DNA from 3 places in the Verrucosispora sp. WMMD703 genome. Region 2 is predicted to be linked to each of the others. Evidence: riboswitches for the same ligand, from Rfam matches in the RefSeq annotation. Region 2 holds a riboswitch; each other region holds the start of a gene.
What was found. Region 2 has a riboswitch for cyclic di-AMP ahead of ACN26Z_RS04570 (coiled-coil domain-containing protein). Riboswitches for the same ligand answer to the same signal wherever they lie in the genome.

Region 1 (3,246 bases), 380 kb from region 2:
CCGGGTCTTCAACAACCACCTCTACACCCACATCGACCCGGCGACCCGACAGGACGACCTCACCTCCGCCGTCGAGGTGCCCGACGGCCAAGCGTTCGTGCTGCACCCGGGCGAGTTCGTGCTCGCCTCGACGCTTGAGGTCATCTCGCTGGGCGACCAGCTCGCCGGCCGCCTCGAAGGCAAGTCCAGCCTGGGAAGACTCGGCCTGCTCACTCACTCGACCGCCGGCTTCATCGATCCCGGCTTCTCCGGTCACGTCACCCTGGAGCTGTCCAACGTGGCCAACCTGCCGATCACCCTCTGGCCGGGCATGAAGATCGGGCAGCTCTGTATCTTCCGGCTCTCCTCGCCGGCCGAGCACCCGTACGGCTCGGCCGTCTACGGTTCCCGTTACCAGGGCCAGCGCGGCCCGACGCCGAGTCGCGCCTGGCAGAGCTGGCGCACCTGGCCCACCCGCTGACACCGCAGGGTCGCTGCGGGCGATGATTCACTGCCCGTGCCGCGACCGCCGCACCCGTAAGGGCCCGACGTCGTACGCTCCGAAGCCTCAGCCCGGCCGGCCGAAGCTGTGCACCGGGCCGCTGTCCAGTCGCTTCATCTTGACCGGCTGACCCGCCCGGGAGGCGTGCACCACCCAGCCACCACCGACGTACATGCCGACGTGGTGCAGGTCCCGGTAGTAGAAGACGAGGTCGCCGGGGCGCAGTGCGCCGCGACTGACCGACGCGGTGACCCGGCGCTGCCTGGCCGCGTTGTGCGGCAGTGCGACACCGGCCCGCGACCATGCGGCCAGCGTCAGCCCGGAGCAGTCGTACGCGTTCGGGCCTTCGGCGCCCCAGGAGTACGGCTTGCCGATCTGGGCGCAGGCGAAGGTGACCGCCTCACCGGCCGGTCCGCCGGGGTAGCTGGCCGGACAGGGTGCCGGCCGCAGCGGGCCACCGCCACCCTTGCCGTACGCCCGTAGCCGGAGCCGCTGCAACCGGTCGATTTCGGCGTCGATCCGTCGCCGCTTGTCGGCGAGGTCGGCCTCGGTGTGGGCGAGCTGATCGATGGTGTGGTCCAGCCCGGCCTTGGCCGCGGCGAGTTCGTCGCGCAGTTCACTCGCGTGCCGGACGTCCTGCTGCTGCACGCGCGCATACCGGTCGAGCAGGCCGAGCTGCTCGACGACTTCGCCCGGCGACCGGCTGCCCAGCAGCGCGTTGACGGCCCGCACCTGCTCGCCCTTGTACGCGCCGGCAGCGAGCTTGCCGACCCTGTCCATCGCCTGGTCCACCTGGCGTTGCAGCGGCGCGATCCGAGCGGCCAGCGCGTCCGCCTCCCGCCGCTTGCCGGCCAGGTCCTGCCGGGTGGCGTTGTGCTGTTCGATGACGGGTTCGAGCCGGTTCCAGTCCTCGTCGATCCGGCGCTCGATGTCGGCGACCGTGGGGTCGGCCCAGGCCGCCGCCGCACCGCCGGTCAACATCACGGCGGTCGCGGCCAGGGCGGCGGGGATGCAGCGGTACCAGCGGAAACGCGGCGCTGCCGTCGGCCGGCCGGGCAATTCCGGACGCGGTGACGGCGGCCGCGGGGCATGGTCTGCCACCGGGCTCAGCACTCCTTCTTCCCATACCGCCTACCGGGTCAGGCCCTGTGTCGGAGTCTGGACTCCGCCTCGGCTCGACCGAGGACTTCGACACAGGGCCTAGCTGACGGGTTCGGGCGAGAAGGGGCGCCCTACCGTGCCCCGCACGGATTCACCCCGGGTACCTGGTTCCCGGCTCGCTCACGAGCGATTCGGCGGTGTCGGACCGTTACCGCCCCGGATGGACGGACCTGCCAGCGGTCGACGATTACCCAGCGTAGGGACGATCAGCGTCGATACGCAACACAACCACACCGTCACTGTGGGTGCTGACATCCGACAATGGCGAGGGCCCCCGTCGACTTGACCGGGGACCCTCGGGAGATCCTGTGCGACCGCTCAGCGGGCGCTGGTGGCGGCTCAGCCGGGTCGGCGGAAACCGGCGAGCGGCATGGTCGTGATCGGCGAGACGTTTACCGGCTTACCGGCTCGGGCCGCATGCACCATCTGGTTGTTGCCCAGGTAGAGCCCCACGTGGTGCAGGTCGCTGAAGAAGAAGACCAGGTCACCCGGACGGGCGTCGGACCGCGAGATTGCCTTGCCCTCGTTCCACTGTGCGCCGGTGAAGTGGGTGAGCGAGATGCCGGCAGCCCGGTAGGCGTACTGGGTCAGACCCGAGCAGTCGAACGAGTTCGGGCCGGTGGCGCCCCACACGTACGGCTTGCCGACCTGGGCGCATGCCGTACGGATGGCGGTGCGAGCGGCATCGCTGACCACACCGTTGATGGTCGGGCAGTTGGTGGTCTTCACCGTGGTCACCGGCAGCGACCGTTCGAGCCGCTTGATCTCGGCGTCGATCTGCTTCTTCTTCGCCGCCAGCTGCTTCGCCTTCGTCTCCTGGTCGGCGATCAGGGCGTCGAGCTTGGCCTTCTGGTCGTCGTACTTCTTGCGGATCTTCATGACGCCTTCGAGCTCGCGGCGCTCCTGCGACGCGAGTCGGTCAAGGAAGGCCATCTGCTCGCCGAGCTCGTTCGGCTTGGAGTTGAGCAGCACAACACCGATCTCTTTGGACGGGCCGGTGATGTAGTACCGGGAGGCGAGATCGGCGACCCGGTTCATCGCCAGCTCGGTCTCCAGAGCCAGCGGCTGGATCTTCTTCTCCAGGCTCTTCGACTTCTGCTTGTTGACCCGCAGCTGGGAGCGCACCTTGTTGTACTGCTCGATTGTGGGTTCCAGCTTCTCCCACTGCTTGTCGATCTGGGCCTCGATCTCGTCGACCGAGGGTTCGGCGTACGCGGGGGCGGCGAGCAGGCCGGCACCGACCGCGGCGGCGGCGACGAGGACGACCAGCCCACGGGCGGCCCTACGCAGGCCACCCGGACGAGATCGCCCTGGCGCACGACGATGGAGGGGCATGGTTGCCACCGGCAGCGTCTCCTTTGCAGCCGACCACCGGGCGTCCCGCGAGCGGTAAGGGGCGGGGACAGACGACCCATGGCGGTCGGTGCCCAACATTAGGGAACGGTAGGTGGGGAATCAAGGCGACCAACGGCTCATTCACCTTTGCGCGACGGTACGCATACAAAGGGTGTCGACCAATTCGTTACAGTTACGCATGTCAATTAAAAACCGGGCGGGCGGCACTGGTTGAGGTGCCGCCCGCCCGGTGCGTTGAAGGCGGTCAA
Region 2 (3,246 bases):
TCGCCGAGCACCAACGCGGCAAGCCGCTGGTGTGGCTGGCCGTACTCTTCGCCGCCGCCATCGTCGCCTTCGGGCGGCTGCGCGGACTGGCCGCGCTGGGTGGCCTGGCCGCCAGCTTCGCCATCCTGCTGACCTTCGTACTGCCCGGCATCAGCGCCGGCCAGCCACCGCTCGCGGTCGCCATCGTCGGCGCCTCGCTGATCATGTTCGTGGTGCTGTACCTGACCCACGGCATATCCGCCCAGACCTCGGTGGCCGTGCTCGGCACGCTCGCCAGTCTGGTGCTCACCGGGCTGCTCGGGCTGGCCGCGACCGGGGCCACCCACCTGACCGGTTTCGGCAGCGAGGACGCCACCACCCTGTCCATGTTCCGGGCCGACGTCGACCTGCACGGTCTGCTGCTCGCCGGCATCATCATCGGCTCGTTGGGCGTACTCGACGACGTCACGGTCACCCAGGCCGCCGCGGTCAACGAGTTGCGCCACGCCAACCCGGACCTCTCCCGCCGGGAGTTGTACCGCTCGGCCACCCGGGTCGGGCGGGCACACATCGCCTCGGTGGTCAACACGATCGTGCTGGCGTACGCCGGCGCCTCGCTGCCCCTCCTGCTTCTGCTGACCGCGGATTCCCGCGCACTGGGGCAGATCCTGACCAGCGAGTTCCTCACCACGGAGATCGTTCGTAGCGTGGTCGCCACGCTCGGGCTGATCGCCGCGGTACCGCTTACCACCGCGCTGGCTGCGGTGGTCAGCACCGCCGGGCGCGGCGACGCCGACGTCCACAGCGGTGAGCCCACCCCCGTGATTCCCCGGCCGGCAACGGACCGGGCCGAGGCGCTCCACGCCCTCAGCACCCCACCCACCCGAAACACGTCCCCCGCCACCCCTCCAAGGTGGCCCGACCCGGACAGGAGCACGGACACCACATGGTGACACTCCTCAACGTGACCGCCCCTGTATACGCGGCTCGTAATCGTGTCGCTGGTCACTCAAAGCGATTACGAAATGACGCATCTAGTCGGGTTCGGGGCGTAGAAGCACAGATGGACTGTCAGGTAACCTCACTGCCGGTCACCGCCGAAGGCGCGCAGCGGCGCCTGCGGTGCCGCCGCCCAATCGCCGCCAGGCGAGCCGGGGACCCAGGTACGTGGGGTGAATCCGCGAAAGCGGTAGGGGCCACTTCCGTCCCGAACCCGTCAGCTAACCCGGTCGGCGGTCGATGGAAGGGAAAACAGTGACGGCACCCCTACGCCGCTGGTTGACGCCCGTGGTGGCCGTGTTCGCCGCGTTCGCCGTTTTCGCTGGTCCGATGCCGGCGACGGCCGCACCGAACGACCCCAAACCAGCGGAGCACGACGACGACCCGCCGATGCTCAACGACTTGATCGAGGCGACCACCCGGGACTACTCCAAGGCCAAGGCCAAGCTGGAGAAATCCAAGAAGCGGCAACTCCGACTGGCGGTTGAGGTCCGCGCCGCTCAGGCTGACCTGGACGCACTCTCGCCACAGGTCGCTCAGATCGCCACCCAGTCGTACCGCACGGGCCGGGTCGGCGCGATCGCCATGCTGTTGCAGAGCAGTGCACCGGACTCGTTCATCAACCGGGCCTCGGCGCTGGACGAGCTGAACCTGGTGAACGACAAGAAACTGGGCGAGGTCAACGCGATCAAGCTCCGCGCCGAGCAGGCCAAGCTCGCGCTCGACGCCGAGGTGCGCGAGCAGAAGAAGCTGACAAATGACATGGCGCGCAAGAAGAGCGAGGCGGAGAAGTCCCTCCGACTGGTCGGTGGTGTCGGCCTGACCGGCGGGTTGGTGGACGCCACCTCGCCGGTGGCCCGGATCGCGCCGAACCGGGCCTCGGACGGCGGCTGGAAGCCCGAGTCGTGCAGCCAGAACGACCCCACCACGTCGGGCTGCATCACGCCGCGGACGCTGCACATGTACAAGGAGGTCAAGCGAGCCGGATTCAACCGGTTCGTCGGCTGCTTCCGTCCGGGTGACAAGTTCGAGCACCCCAAGGGCCGGGCCTGTGACTGGTCATTGCAGAACAGCGGCTTCAGCCCGTGGCACAACAACGACACCCGGATCTACGGCAACAACCTGGCGGCCTTCCTGGTCCGCAACGCCGACCGACTGGGCGTCTACTACGTGATCTGGAACCGGCAGATCTGGTTCGCGGCCACCGAGCGCTGGAGTTCCTACAGCGGCCCGTCCAACCACACGGACCACGTACACGTGTCGCTGCTCTGATCGCTCACACGACGCACCGAGGGCCGTCCCGCCAACCGTGGTGGGACGGCCCTCGTCGTTCCGGAGGTCACCGTCGCGGTCGCCGACTGCCGGTACCCGGACCGGCCTCATTCCTCGCGACGGGTCGCGGGATCAGGGCGCGGTCGCCATCGCACCGCCGAGTGCGGCGGGTTCCGCGGCGACCGCCCGCACCTCACCGGCGGCCAGTCGGTACGACATGCCGACCACCGCACATCGCCCGGCCGCCACCTCCGCAGCGAGAGTCGTGGAGGAGGCCAGCATCGTCTCGACGGTCCGCGCGATGTGGATGTCCACGATGCCGTCCAGGTCGTGCACTCCGGTGTCCTGCGCCCGGCGCAGGCTCGGCACCACGGCGTCGACCACGGCGCCCAGATGCCCGGGCGGCGTGGTGGCGGTGGCCAGTGCCTCGCGGGCCGCCTGGACAGCGCCGCACGAGTCGTGGCCGAGCACCACCACCAGGGGCGTACGCAGCACGGCCACCGCGTACTCCACGCTGCCCAGCACCTCCGGCCCGACGGTGTGTCCGGCGGTACGAACCACGAAGAGGTCGCCCAACCCGCGATCGAAGATGATCTCGGCGGCGAGCCGGGAGTCGGAGCAGCCGACGATCACCGCGAAGGGATGCTGTTCGGCCGCGACGGCGGCCCGCCGCCCAGCGTTCTGGTTGGGATGCCGCAGTGCGTCGGTGACGAACCGCCGGTTCCCGGCGAGCAACTCGGCGAGGGCCCGCTGCGGGGCGCCGGGAAGATCCGCGCTGAGCAACTCGCGGTCCGGTCCGGGCTGGGGACCGAGCGTTCCGGGTCGACTCATCCGGCTGCACCTCATCTCTGGGAGGAATGCCTGGTCATCCCGGCCGGCGCTGGTCACGGGCTGCCATCACGGTCACACGCGCCATAACGCACGTCAAGCTATACGTGATATGCATTTCATACATCAGTCGACGCTTGCGCTCGGCCGAACCGAGGCCGGTAACGA
Region 3 (3,246 bases), 4.4 Mb from region 2:
GGCACCGCTTCACGCTCACCACGAACTACCGCAACTCGGCGGAGATCTTCGCGGTGGCGGCGGCCGAGATCCGGCGGGCGTACCCGGATCTCGCGTTGCCCACCGCGGTCCGTTCCACCGGGATCGATCCACTCCAGCTCGAGGTGCCGGCGCCCGAGCTGGAGACCACAGTCGTGACAGCCGCCAGCGCCCTGCTCGGCGAGGTCGAGGGGACCGTCGGCGTGATCACTCCGGTGCCCCGACGGGACCAGGTCGCGGCCTGGCTGGGGGCGCTGGGCGGGCAGCGGTTGCAGGTGGTGACCAGCCTGGAGGCCAAGGGCATGGAGTACGACGGTGTGGTGCTGGTCGCCCCGGCGGAGATCCGGGCGGAGCCGGGCTCCGGTGTCCGTACCCTCTACGTCGCCCTGTCCCGGGCCACCCAGCGGTTGACCACCGTCGACCCGGCCGGGTGAACCCGAGCACCGCGACCCGCCCGACGATTGCATACATAGCGATGTTGGCATAGCTCCGTCCCCGGTCCGGCGGACGACGCAAGGTGTCTGGGTGGGCGCCGGCCATGACCACCACCACGCTGCGGTGTCGAACGCCGCCCACCGCCACTCCGGCCGGCTGTGGGCAGCGTTCGCCCTGCTCAGCGCGCTGATGGTGATCGAGGCAGGCACCGCTCTGCGGACCGGTTCGCTGGCCCTGCTCTCCGACGCCGGGCACATGTTCACCGACGTGTTGGGCATCGGGATGGCCCTCGCGGCCGTGGCTGCCACCCGTCGGGCCGACACGGACCCGCAACGCACCTTCGGGCTCTACCGACTGGAGGTGCTCGCGGCCCTGGCCAACGCCGTACTGCTCTCCGGCGTCGCGGTGTACGTGCTGGTCGAGGCGGTACGCCGAATCGGCGATCCGCCCGAGGTGCTCGCCGGCCCGGTCCTGGTGGTGGCCGCACTCGGCCTGCTCGCCAACGTCGCCGCGTTCGCCCTCCTGCGTCCGGGGGCGCGGGAGAGCATCAACCTGCGCGGGGCGTATCTGGAGGTGCTGGCGGACCTGCTCGGTTCGCTTGGCGTGATCGCGGCCGCCCTGCTGATCGCCGTGACCGACTGGTGGTGGGCCGACCCTCTGGTGGCCACCGCGATCGCCACGTTCATCCTGCCCCGGACGTGGCGCCTGGGCCGGGCCGCGGTACGCATCCTGGTCCAGGCCGCTCCGGAACACCTTCAGGTCACCGCGGTGTATGACCGGCTGGCCGCGGTGCCGGGCGTGGCCGGCGTCCACGACCTGCACGTCTGGACGTTGACCTCCGGCATGGAGGTCGCCTCGGCGCACCTCACCGTCAGACCGGGCGCCGACGTCGGCGCCGTGCTGGCGGCGGCCCGCTCGGCGCTGCACGAGGACTTCCAGATCGAGCACGCGACCCTCCAGATCGAGCCGCGGTCGGATCCCGGGCACTGCGGGGCGGCGCAGTGGTGACCGGAAGAATCAGAGAAAAGGGGTCATTGTCCGCTTTTGGTCTGTTCTACTAGTCAACAACTGAACACCAGCAGTAACAGCAGCTGCACCGGTCACATGGGCACCGGTAGGCTCGGACCCGGCCTCCGCCAGGCGGCACCCACAGGTGCCGGCGGCGGCCGCCGCCTAATCGCCCGCCAGGGCGAACCGGGGAACCAGGTTCCTGGGGTGTATCCGCGTCAGCGGTAGGGATCTTCCGTCCCGAACCCGTCAGCTAACCCGGTCGGCGGCTGACGGAAGGAAACGTGCATGCCAGCAGTGGCAACGGTAAGACCGGCCGCCCGTACGGCGGCCCTGATCGCCGCCGCGCTCGCCCTCACTCTCGGCGTCGCGCTGGCCCCCTTCACCCCCGCCGCCGCGGCATCGCCGCCATTGCGGGCGGCTGCCCCGGGCGACGTGGACGACGAGGGTGGCACCCCGGCGCTGCGGGCCCAACTGGAGGCCGCCAGCAAGGGCTACCTCGACGCCAAGACCGCACTCGACCGCTCGGTCAAGCGCCAGAAGAAGCTTGCCGAGCAGCTCAAGACGACCGAGAGTCAGGTCGCCGAGCGGGGCACCAAGGTCGCCGAGATCGCCGCACAGGCGTACCGCACCGGGCGGCTGGGCGCCGCGTCGGCTCTGCTCAACAGCGGTTCACCGGCCGGCTTCATGGACCGGGCGGCAGCGCTGGACGCGGTGGCTGCCAACGAGGATCGCGCGCTGCGTGAGCTCCAGGTGGCCCGGGACGAGGTCAGCGCCACCAAGCAGGCCCTGGACGTGGAGATCCAGGAGCAGCGCAAGCAGGTGGCCGTGATGGCCAAGCGCAAGGACCAGGCCGAGCGGGCGTTGACCGTGGCCATCGAGCGGGACGAGGCGGCCGAACGGGCCAGGGCCGCCGAGCGGGCCGCCCGGTCACCGTCGCGGAGCAGCGGGTCGAGTCCCACCGCCAAGCCCGCTCCCCGCAACTCCGACGGGTCGTGGCCCTCGGAGTCGTGCAGCGTCAACGACCCCACCCCGGCCAACGGCTGCATCACCCCACGCACCCTGCATGCGCTGAAGCAGGCCAAGTCGGCTGGCTTCACCCGGTACGTCTCCTGCTACCGCTCCGGCGGCTCGGGCGAGCACCCGAAGGGTCGGGCCTGCGACTTCGCCGCCCAGAAGAACGGCTTCGGCGGGGACGCGACCGGAGGCGACCGGACCTACGGCAACAACCTGGCGGCGTACTTCGTCAAGAACGCCGACCGGCTCGCGGTGCTCTACGTGATCTGGTACAGGCAGATCTGGCTGCCCAGCAGCGGCTGGAAGTCGTACAGCGGCGCCCGGGGTGACCCGTCCAGCGACCACACCAACCACGTCCACCTGTCGGTGTACTGACTTCCTCGTCGCGCCGGGTGAACTGCTCTTCACGAGCGGTTCACCCGGCGCTGCGTTTCACCGTTGGCCGGCGGGGCACCGTCCCTTCGGCGCGCATCGACGCGCCTCCTTGGTTACCGTCGTACCAGGAAGCGGTATTTGTCCGCTAACGGGAGGAACGCCATGAACGAGCGAATCGCCAGGCCCGGCGGCGGTACGGACAACGGGGAGCGGTCATGACCGGCCGCGTCATGATCTTCGCACCGACACCGCTGCTGACCGTGACCATCGACCAGCCGAGCGACGCACCCGAGTTGCACCTGCACCCGGGCGGGCAGGGGGTGTGGCAGGCCAGGATGGTGCTGTCCCTCGGCGTCGACGTGGTGCTCTGCGCGGCGCTCGGCGGCGAGGTCG

Region 1: linked by a shared signal. The riboswitch ahead of ACN26Z_RS02715 (NlpC/P60 family protein) and the one ahead of ACN26Z_RS04570 (coiled-coil domain-containing protein) in region 2 are both predicted to bind cyclic di-AMP.
Region 3: linked by a shared signal. The riboswitch ahead of ACN26Z_RS24130 (coiled-coil domain-containing protein) and the one ahead of ACN26Z_RS04570 (coiled-coil domain-containing protein) in region 2 are both predicted to bind cyclic di-AMP.

The regions. Positions count from the first base shown of each region.
Region 1 is NZ_JBMHMM010000004.1:467,641-470,886, reverse strand. Features, by position in the region: gene dcd (dCTP deaminase) at 1-460, shown strand, start outside; gene ACN26Z_RS02715 (NlpC/P60 family protein) at 548-1,582, opposite strand; cyclic di-AMP (ydaO/yuaA leader) riboswitch at 1,656-1,789, opposite strand; gene ACN26Z_RS02710 (NlpC/P60 family protein) at 1,982-2,992, opposite strand; gene ACN26Z_RS02705 ((Fe-S)-binding protein) at 3,243-3,246, opposite strand, start outside.
Region 2 is NZ_JBMHMM010000004.1:846,543-849,788, reverse strand. Features, by position in the region: gene ACN26Z_RS04575 (YibE/F family protein) at 1-932, shown strand, start outside; cyclic di-AMP (ydaO/yuaA leader) riboswitch at 1,099-1,230, shown strand; gene ACN26Z_RS04570 (coiled-coil domain-containing protein) at 1,234-2,250, shown strand; gene ACN26Z_RS04565 (carbonic anhydrase) at 2,383-3,081, opposite strand.
Region 3 is NZ_JBMHMM010000004.1:5,208,524-5,211,769, forward strand. Features, by position in the region: gene ACN26Z_RS24120 (HelD family protein) at 1-452, shown strand, start outside; gene ACN26Z_RS24125 (cation diffusion facilitator family transporter) at 544-1,461, shown strand; cyclic di-AMP (ydaO/yuaA leader) riboswitch at 1,614-1,745, shown strand; gene ACN26Z_RS24130 (coiled-coil domain-containing protein) at 1,750-2,853, shown strand; gene ACN26Z_RS24135 (1-phosphofructokinase family hexose kinase) at 3,069-3,246, shown strand, end outside.